DNA from 2 places in the Streptomyces sp. NPDC051109 genome. Region 1 is predicted to be linked to the other one. Evidence: predicted binding sites of a transcription regulator. Region 1 holds the regulator's gene; the other holds the start of a gene.
The links. Region 1 encodes HrcA, which represses chaperone genes, less so after heat shock. Its sites were predicted from a motif close to TTNGCACTCNGNNNNNCNGAGTGCNAA; they were not measured.

Region 1 (5,133 bases):
CCTCCACGCGGCCCAGCAGCACCGGCTCCAGGTCCTTGTAGGACCGCACGCGGGACAGGATGTGCTGCCAGGCGGCCCCGGTGTTCTCCGGCCAGCCCAGCGCCCTGCAGACGCCCGTCTTCCAGTCCTGGCCCGGCGGGACCACCGGCCACGCGGCGATGCCCAGCGCGGACGGCTTCACCGCCTGCCAGACGTCCACGTACGGGTGGCCGACGACCAGGACGTCCGACGAGGTCACCGACGCCGCGATACGGGACTCCTTCGAGCCCGGGACCAGGTGGTCCACCAGGACGCCCAGGCGGGCGCCGGCCGTCGGGGCGAAGTCCGCGACCACCGCCGGGAGGTCGTCGACGCCCTCCAGGTACTCCACCACCACGCCCTCGATCCGCAGGTCGTCGCCCCAGACCCGCTCCACCAGCTCCGCGTCGTGCCGCCCCTCGACGTAGATCCGCCCGGCGCGCGCCACGCGGGCGCGCGCCCCGGGGACCGCCACCGAGCCCGACGCCGTGCGCAAGGGCGCCGCAGGGGCCCGTGAGGGGCGGGTCAGGGTCACCACGGCGCCCTCCAGCAGGAACCCCCGCGGCTCCAGCGGGAACACCCGCCGCTTGCCGAAGCGGTCCTCCAGGGTCACGGTGCCCGCCTCGCAGGCCACCACCGCGCCGCAGAAGTCCGTACCCGCCACCTCGACCACCAGGTCGGTGTCCGCCGGCACCTCCGGCACCGGCTTGGGGCGCTTCCACTGCGGGGTCAGGTCGGGGGAGTACTCGCGCATCCGGCCGAGCGTAGGAGAGAGCGCGGGCTCACGGGCCCGACACGCCGAACCGCCGTGCCAGTGTGTCGCGTTGCTCACGGACGAAGCCCGCGGAGACCACCGCTCCGTGACCCGGCACGTACAGCGCGTCGTCCCCGCCCAGCGAAAGCAGCCGGTCCAGCGCCGCCGGCCACTGCGCGGGCACCGCGTCGCCGCCCGCCTGCGGTTCGCCCGACTCCTCGACGAGGTCCCCGCAGAACACCGTCTCGCGCTCGCCCGGTACGAACACCGCGAGGTCGTGCGGGGTGTGCCCGGGCCCGACGTTGGCCAGCAGCACCTGCACCCCGCCCAGCTCCAGCGTCCATTCGCCCGACACGGAGTGCTTCGGCACCACCAGCAGGTCCACCGCCTCGGCGGCCTCGTCCTCCGCCAGCCCCTGCAGGACCGCACTGGCGCGCAGTTCCTCCCGGCCGGTCGACAGCTCGGCGTCCAGCCCGACCGCCCCGAACACCTCGGCCCCGGCGAACGCGGCCACGCCCAGTACGTGATCGAAATGTCCGTGCGTGAATGCGATATGCGTCACGCGCCGGCCCGTCAGCCGCTCCGCCTCGGCCCGCAGCTGCGCGCCTTCGCGCACGCACGAACCCGGATCCACGAGGAGCACGGAATCGTCCCCCACCACCAGTCCCACGGTGCAGTCCCACACCGGGAGCCGGCGCCGTCCGGTCCGCCCGGTCAGCCGCTCCCAGCCCGCCTCTTCCCAACGCACGTCCATGCCGCGACGCTACCTTGGCGGGCCGCCCTTGCCAGGGCCTGACTACCCGGCCGTACACTGGCCGGGGGATCTCTGGCACTCGAACGCCCGGAGTGCCAACGAAGCCGATGAAACCGACCGTGACGAGCGACGACGACCAGCTGGAGGTGTGCGCGATGCTCAGCGAACGCAGACTCGAGGTGCTGCGCGCCATCGTCCAGGACTACGTCGGGACGGAGGAGCCGGTCGGCTCCAAGGCGCTCACCGAGCGGCACCGGCTCGGCGTCTCGCCCGCCACCGTGCGCAACGACATGGCCGTGCTGGAGGACGAGGGCTACATCGCCCAGCCCCACACCAGCGCCGGACGGATCCCCACGGACAAGGGCTACCGGCTCTTCGTCGACAGGCTGGCGGGGGTCAAACCGCTGTCGACGCCCGAGCGCCGGGCCATCCAGAACTTCCTCGACGGCGCCGTCGACCTCGACGACGTCGTCGGCCGCACCGTGCGGCTGCTCGCGCAGCTGACCCGGCAGGTCGCCGTCGTCCAGTACCCGAGCCTGACCCGGTCCACGGTCCGGCACGTGGAGCTGCTGTCGCTGGCCCCGGCCCGGCTCATGCTCGTGCTGATCACCGACACGGGCCGGGTCGAGCAGCGGCTCGTCGACTGCCAGTCACCGTTCGGCGAGACCTCGCTCGCCGATCTGCGGGCGCGGCTCAACAGCCGGGTGGTCGGCCGCCGGTTCACCGACGTGCCGCAGCTCGTGCAGGACCTGCCGGAGTCCTTCGACCCGGAGGACCGCGGCACGGTGTCGACCGTGCTCTCCACCCTGTTGGAGACGCTGGTCGAGGAGGCCGAGGAGCGGTTGATGATCGGCGGAACCGCCAATCTCACGCGCTTCGGACACGATTTTCCCCTGACGATCAGGCCGGTGCTCGAAGCGCTGGAGGAGCAGGTCGTGCTCCTCAAGCTGCTGGGCGAGGCCAACGAGTCGGGAATGGCCGTACGGATCGGGCATGAGAATGCCTACGAGGGACTGAACTCCACGTCCGTCGTCTCGGTCGGCTACGGTTCGGGCGGCGAGACTGTCGCCAAACTCGGCGTGGTCGGACCGACCCGCATGGACTACCCCGGAACGATGGGAGCGGTACGCGCAGTGGCACGTTACGTCGGACAGATCCTGGCGGAGTCGTAAGTGGCCACGGACTACTACGCCGTTCTCGGCGTGCGCCGCGACGCATCGCAGGACGAGATCAAGAAGGCCTTCCGCCGCCTCGCGCGTGAACTCCACCCGGACGTGAATCCGGACCCGAAGACGCAGGAGCGCTTCAAGGAGATCAACGCGGCGTACGAGGTGCTCTCGGACCCGCAGAAGAAGCAGGTCTACGACCTCGGCGGCGACCCGCTGTCCTCCTCGGGGGGCGGCGCGGGCGCGGGCGGCTTCGGTGCGGGCGGCTTCGGCAACTTCTCCGACATCATGGACGCCTTCTTCGGCCAGGCCTCGCAGCGCGGCCCGCGCTCGCGGACCCGCCGCGGCCAGGACGCCATGATCCGCCTCGACCTGGAGCTGGACGAGGCCGCCTTCGGCACCACCAAGGACATCCAGGTCGACACGGCCGTCGTCTGCACCACCTGCTCCGGCGAGGGCGCCGCCCCCGGCACCTCGGCGCAGACGTGTGACATGTGCCGTGGGCGCGGTGAGGTCTCGCAGGTCACCCGGTCCTTCCTGGGCCAGGTCATGACCTCGCGGCCCTGCCCGCAGTGCCAGGGCTTCGGCACCGTGGTCCCGACCCCGTGCCCCGAGTGCGCGGGCGACGGCCGGGTCCGCTCCCGCCGCAGCCTGACGGTCAAGATCCCGGCCGGCGTCGAGAACGGCACCCGGATCCAGCTCGCGGGCGAGGGCGAGGTCGGCCCCGGCGGCGGCCCCGCCGGCGACCTGTACGTGGAGATCCACGAGCTGTCGCACCCGACCTTCCAGCGGCGCGGGGACGACCTGCACTGCACGGTGACCATCCCCATGACGGCCGCGGCCCTGGGCACCAAGTGCCCGCTGGAGACCCTGGACGGCATGGAGGAGATCGACATCCGCCCGGGCACCGGCTCCGGCCAGTCGATCCCGCTGCACGGGCGCGGCGTCACGCACCTGCGGGGCGGCGGCCGCGGCGACCTGATCGTCCACGTCGAGGTCACCACCCCCGGCAAGCTGGACGCCCAGCAGGAGGAGCTGCTGCGACAGCTCGCCAAGCTGCGCGGCGAGGAGCGGCCCATGGGCCAGTTCGCGCCGGGCCAGCAGGGACTGTTCAGCCGCCTGAAGGACGCCTTCAACGGCCGCTGACCGGCCCTTCGGCAGACGTACGAGCCCGGTCCGGGGAAGCCCCGGACCGGGCTCGCCGCATGGATCCGGACGACGCCGGGGAAGCGGACTATGCCAGGCGAATGCCGTGATTCGGCCCGGTGAGCGGGACGTGGCACGATGCAGGGCATGTCCTCCGCACCGTACGGTCTCTCCCCCCACCCGATCGTGCAGGCTCCCATGGCGGGCGGCGCCTCCTGTCCGCCGCTCGCCGCCGCCGTGTGCGAGGCGGGCGCCCTGGGCTTCCTGGCCGGCGGCTACAAGACCGCCGACGGCATGTACCAGGAGATCAAGCAGCTGCGCGCGCTCACCCGGCGCCCGTTCGGCGTGAACCTCTTCATGCCGCAGACCGGGTACGTGGACCCCGCCGCGGTGGAGGCGTACCGCGGGCAGCTGGCCGGGGAGGCCAGCTGGTACGAGCTGTCCCTGGCCGACGAGGACATCATCGGCACCAGCGACGACGGTTACGACGCCAAGCTCGCGATCCTCCTCGAAGACCCGGTCCCCGTCGTCTCGTTCACCCTCGGCGTGCCCGCGCCCGCCGTCCTGGCCGCCCTGCGCAAGGCGGGCACGTACACCGTCGTCACCGTGACCTCGGCCGACGAGGCACGCGCCGCCCAGGCGGCGGGCGCCGACGCCGTCTGCGTCCAGGGCGTGGAGGCGGGCGGCCACCAGGGCACCCACCGCGACGACCCGCAGGCCGACGGCACGGCGGGCGTGGGCCTGCTCGCGCTGGTGGCGCAGGTACGGGAGGCCGTGGCGCTCCCGATCATCGCGGCGGGCGGGCTGATGCGGGGCTCGCAGATCGCGGCGCTGCTGGCGGCGGGCGCGGAGGCGGCGCAGTTCGGCACCGCGTTCCTGGCCTGCCCCGAATCGGGGGCGCACCCGCTGCACAAGCAGGCCCTGACGGACCCCCTGTTCCCCCACACGGAGCTCACCCGGGCGTTCTCGGGGCGGCCGGCCCGGGGCCTGGTGAACCGGTTCATGCGGGAGCACGGGCCGTACGCCCCGGCCGCCTACCCGCAGATCCACCACATGACCAGCGGACTGCGCAAGGCGGCCGCCGCGGCGGGGGACCCGCAGGGCATGGCCCTGTGGGCGGGCCAGGGGCACCGGCTGGCGCGGGCGCTGCCCGCGGGGGAGCTGGTGGAGGTGCTGGCGGCCGAACTGGCCGAGGCCCGATCCGCGTTGAAGTCGATGAACGACAGGAGTACGTCATGACCGCCCCCGTGTTCGTGGTCGAAGAGGTCCCCGCGGGGCCGGAGTTCGTGCTCGAC
Region 2 (5,133 bases), on a different contig from region 1:
GGAGCGGAAGGTGCCGCGGATCTTGTTGACGACCAGGGTCGACAGGGCCTCGCCCTCGACGTCCTCGGCGATGATCAGCAGCGGCTTGCCGGACTGCATGACCTTCTCGAGGAGCGGCAGCAGGTCCTTGACCGAGCCGATCTTCGAGTTGACGATCAGGATGTACGGGTCGTCGAGCGACGCCTCCATACGCTCCATGTCGGTGGCGAAGTACGCCGAGATGTAGCCCTTGTCGAAGCGCATGCCCTCGGTGAGCTCAAGCTCCAGACCGAAGGTCTGGGACTCCTCGACGGTGATGACGCCTTCCTTGCCGACCTTGTCCATGGCCTCGGCGATGAGCTCGCCGATCTGGGTGTCGGCGGCGGAGATGGAGGCCGTGGAAGCGATCTGCTCCTTGGTCTCGACATCCTTCGCCTGCTCCAGCAGGGCGCCGGAGACGGCCTCGACGGCCTTCTCGATGCCGCGCTTGAGGGCCATCGGGTTGGCGCCGGCGGCCACGTTGCGCAGGCCCTCGCGGACGAGCGCCTGGGCGAGCACGGTGGCGGTGGTCGTACCGTCGCCCGCGACGTCGTCCGTCTTCTTGGCGACTTCCTTGACCAGCTCGGCGCCGATCTTCTCGTACGGGTCCTCGAGCTCGATCTCCTTGGCGATGGAGACACCATCGTTGGTGATCGTGGGGGCGCCCCACTTCTTCTCAAGGACGACGTTGCGACCCTTGGGGCCGAGGGTGACCTTGACGGCGTCGGCGAGCTGGTTCATCCCGCGCTCGAGACCGCGCCGGGCCTCCTCGTCGAACGCAATGATCTTGGCCATCTGAAGTGGTCCTCCAGGACTGGGGTTCCCCCTGCGCCGTCGGCACGAGGGGAGGGTTGGATTGCTCCGGACCGCGCCCGCGCCCGCGACGGACGGCCTGCGTGCCCGGCGGTTCCTTCCCGCCGGACCCTGCGGGCCTCACCGACCCGGTCCTGTGTAGTAGCACTCTCACCAGGAGAGTGCTAACGCCAATGATTAGCACTCGACCCCTCCGAGTGCAAGCGGCTTCGGGCAACGGCCGGGGCGGCCGGCCGGCCCGACGGGGGCCGGACATGCGTCGAGGGTCCACATCCCTCCTCCAGGATGTGGACCCTCGTGCTTGATGCGTCGCTGGTCGATCGCGCCGGGGCTAGACGGCGAGCTTGACCATGTCCGCCTGCGGACCCTTCTGGCCCTGCGAGATCTCGAACTCGACCCGCTGACCCTCTTCAAGGGTGCGGTACCCGTCCATCTGGATGGCGCTGTAGTGGACGAACACATCCGCACCACCGTCGACCGCGATGAAGCCGTAGCCCTTCTCCGCGTTGAACCACTTGACGGTGCCCTGAGCCATGCCTAACTCCCCTATTACTGGCCCTTGCGCAGGACCGCACTTCGCGGTCCCGGGTCAGAACTTGCGCCGGAACGCCTCGACCGGGGCTGAATGTATCTGCACCGCTGCTGTCTGCAACAGGTCAATCCGACGAGAAATCTGGACACGGGGATACATTGAAATAGAGTGAAAAGTTGGCATATTCCCGGGCAACTCGGACCCGGCATATCTCGCCAAAGCCCCATACCGCACTTGCACATTGACTCAATGTCAACCATCACGCGACCCGCTCATATGCGGCGGGCAAGAACAGCGGAGGGGACTTCCCCAACTCTACCGCGCCCAACCAAGCAGAATTACCCCCTCCGCTTTTACCGGAAGGGGTAATTCTGGGCTTGCGCGTGTCAGCAGCCGCCCGCCACGGCGGGAATGATCGAGACGCCCGCGCCGTCCGGCGTCACCGCGTCCAGACCGCCCTCGAAGCGCACGTCGTCGTCGTTGACGTAGACGTTCACGAAGCGGCGCAGCTTGCCCTGGTCGTCCAGGACGCGGGCGGCGATGCCCGGGTGGTTCGACTCCAGGGAGGCGATGACCTCGGAGAGGGTCGCGCCTTCGGCGGGGACCTCGGCCTGGCCGCCGGTGTAGGTGCGCAGGATGGTGGGGATGCGGACGTTGACGCTCATGGCGCTACTGCCTTTCCGGGGGCGGAGGGTGTGGGTCAGGCCAGGCCGGCGGCGCGGAAGGCGTCCAGGCTCGGGCGGATGGTGGCGGTCTGCCCGCTGTCCGCGGCCACCGCCTCCAGGGTCTTGAGGCCGTCACCGGTGTTGAGGACCACCGTGGTCAGCGCCGGGTCGAGCTGCCCGTTCTCGATGAGCTTCTTGGTCACGCCGACGGTCACGCCGCCCGCGGTCTCGGCGAAGATGCCCTCGGTCTGCGCGAGGATCTTGATCGCCTCGACGACCTGCTCGTCGGTGACGTCCTCGACGTACCCGCCCGTGCGGCGGGCGATGTCCAGGACGTACGGGCCGTCGGCCGGGTTGCCGATGGCGAGCGACTTGGCGATGGTGTTCGGCTTCTGCGGGCGGACCACGTCGTGGCCGGCCTTGAAGGCGGTGGACACCGGGGAGCAGCCCTCGGCCTGCGCACCGAAGATCTTGTACGGCTTGTCCTCGACGAGACCGAGCTTGATCAGCTCCTGCAGACCCTTGTCGATCTTCGTCAGCTGCGAGCCGGACGCGATCGGGATCACGATCTGGTCGGGCAGCCGCCAGCCGAGCTGTTCGCAGATCTCGTACGCCAGGGTCTTGGAGCCCTCGCCGTAGTAGGGGCGCAGGTTGACGTTGACGAAGCCCCAGCCCTCGCCGAGCGGGTCGCCGATGAGCTCGGAGCAGAAGCGGTTGACGTCGTCGTAGTTGCCCTCGATGCCGACGAGGTCGCCGCCGTACACACCGGCCATGACGACCTTGCCCTGCTCCAGGTCGTGCGGGATGAACACGCAGGAGCGGAAGCCGGCCCGGGCGGCCGCGGCGCCGACGGCGCCGGCCAGGTTGCCGGTGGAGGAGCAGGACAGGGTGGTGAAGCCGAAGGCGCGGGCGGCCTCGACGGCGATGGCCACGACGCGGTCCTTGAAGGAGTGCGTCGGGTTGCCGGAGTCGTCCTTGACGTACAGCTTGCCCGTGACGCCGAGCTCCTTGGCCAGGTTGGCCGCGTCCACGAGCTTGGTGAAGCCGGGGTTCAGGCTGGGCTTGGAGGCCACGTCCGCGGGGACGGGCAGCAGTGGGGCGTAGCGCCAGATGTTGTTCGGGCCGGCCTCGATCGCGGCGCGCAGCGCCTCCGGGTCTCCGATGGGAAGGTCGTAGGCGACTTCCAGCGGACCGAAGCACTCGACGCAGGCGAAGATGGGACCCAGCTCGAAACGGGTACCGCACTCGCGACACGAGAGGCCGGTGGCAGGTCCGAGATCGACAGAGGTGGCAACAGTCTGTGCAGCCATGATGGCGAGGCCCTTTCTCCTCATCTTCCCCATGGCGCACTTCGCCATGAGACGGAATTGGCACCTTCCCTAGCCGGGGACCCCGCTGCTGCAAGCAAGCGCGAGAACCGACTGGAGGGTTGCCGGGGCTTCAACGGGCCGTGTCCCTCTGCCCCTCTGGATGAGCGGTATGGCACCGGTTCGCGCGCTCTGCGGCGCGTCCGGGCGTTTGTGCGCGGGGACCCCCGGCATGCGGTGGTCCTTCGCGTTGTTCAAGACTGTAACTGAAGGTCCGCGTGGTTGAGACAGCCGTCCGAACCGCGAGATGGATCACTTTTCGGCCGAAACCGCCGGGGAGCGAAGGACGACCAGGGAGTGCTGAACGTGCTGGAAGAGGTGGAGCGCTGGTTCGCGGACCGCTCCTGGTCCGCGGCCGACCGACCGCTCGACCAGCTGCTTTCCGCCAAGCGGGCGGCGGGCACCACGGTCAGCGTGGTCCTGCCCGCGCTCGACGAGGAGGAGACGGTCGGCGCGATCGTCGAGGTGATCCGGCGCGATCTGATCGACGGGCTGCCGCTGCCGCTGGTCGACGAACTGGTCGTGATCGACTCGGGCTCCACCGACCGGACCGCCGAGGTGGCCGCCAAGGCCGGCGCCCGGGTGGTGCACCGCGACGACATCCTGCCGCGGATCCCGGCCGTGCACGGCAAGGGCGAGGTGCTGTGGCGCTCGCTGCTGGCGACCACGGGGGACGTGGTCTGCTTCGTGGACGCGGACCTGCGGGACTTCTCCTCCGCCTTCGTCTCCGGGATCGTGGGCCCGCTGCTGACCGAGCCCGACGTGCAGTTCGTCAAGGCGATGTACGACCGCCCGCTGGGGGACGCCCCCGGCCAGGGCGGCCGGGTCACCGAGCTCGTCGCCCGCCCGCTGCTCAATCTGCACTGGCCGCAGCTGGCCGGCTTCGTCCAGCCCCTGGGCGGCGAGTACGCCGTGCGCCGGGCCCTGCTGGAACGTTTGCCCTTCCCCGTCGGGTACGGGGTCGAGCTCGGCCTGCTCGTGGACGCGCTGCACACGGTCGGACTGGACGCATTGGCCCAGGTGGACGTGGGCGTACGGCTCCACCGCCATCAGGACGGCCAGGCGCTGGGCCGGATGGCCGCAGCGATCTACCGGACGGCGCAGCTGCGGCTCTCGCGCGGGCCTTCCCCCAGCCACCGCCGGGGCTACCCCCACGTACGGCCGGAGCTGACGCAGTTCGAGCGCGGCCCGGACGGGTTCACGCCGCGGACGTACGCCGTGGACACCGAGGAGCGGCCGCCGATGGCGGGGGTCAAGGAGTACTCCGGCCGACGGGTGGCGTGAGGGAACTGACGTTTGAGCGGGCGGGCCCCGGGCTAGGTTCGCCGCATGGCTTCCCAGGTACTCGTTGCAGCGAACCGCGGCCCGCTCTCCTACGCACTCGACGAAGACGGCACCCTCACGGCCCGGCGGGGCGGGGGCGGACTCGTCTCCGGCCTCTCCGCCGCCCTCGCCCGCCAGCCGGAGGCGCTGTGGGTCTGCGCGGCCCTGTCGGACGCGGACCGGGAGGCGGTCCGCCGCGGCGTCTCCGAGCCCGGCGTCCGGATGCTGGACATCGATCCCACCACGTACGACGACGCGTACAACGGCATCGCGAACTCGGTGCTGTGGTTCACCCACCACCACCTGTACGACATCCCGCGCGAGCCGGTCTTCGACGCGCGGTTCCGGCGGCAGTGGCAGTCGTACGCCGCCTACAACCACGCCTTCGCGGTGGCGCTGGCCGAGGAGGCGGGCG

Region 2: the regulator HrcA is predicted to act here: its motif matches at 973-999, upstream of groL (chaperonin GroEL).

Annotation. Positions count from the first base shown of each region.
Region 1 covers NZ_JBITFF010000004.1:95,021-100,153, reverse strand. The annotation lists gene ACIBAD_RS09275 (DUF3097 domain-containing protein) at 1-772, opposite strand, end outside; gene ACIBAD_RS09270 (MBL fold metallo-hydrolase) at 801-1,526, opposite strand; gene hrcA (heat-inducible transcriptional repressor HrcA) at 1,682-2,698, shown strand; gene dnaJ (molecular chaperone DnaJ) at 2,699-3,838, shown strand; gene ACIBAD_RS09255 (nitronate monooxygenase) at 3,986-5,077, shown strand; gene ACIBAD_RS09250 (16S rRNA (uracil(1498)-N(3))-methyltransferase) at 5,074-5,133, shown strand, end outside.
Region 2 covers NZ_JBITFF010000012.1:103,365-108,497, reverse strand. The annotation lists gene groL (chaperonin GroEL) at 1-813, opposite strand, end outside; gene ACIBAD_RS22575 (cold-shock protein) at 1,163-1,366, opposite strand; gene ACIBAD_RS22570 (MoaD/ThiS family protein) at 1,750-2,028, opposite strand; gene thrC (threonine synthase) at 2,064-3,362, opposite strand; SAM riboswitch class I at 3,356-3,505, opposite strand; gene ACIBAD_RS22560 (glucosyl-3-phosphoglycerate synthase) at 3,702-4,679, shown strand; gene ACIBAD_RS22555 (trehalose-6-phosphate synthase) at 4,725-5,133, shown strand, end outside.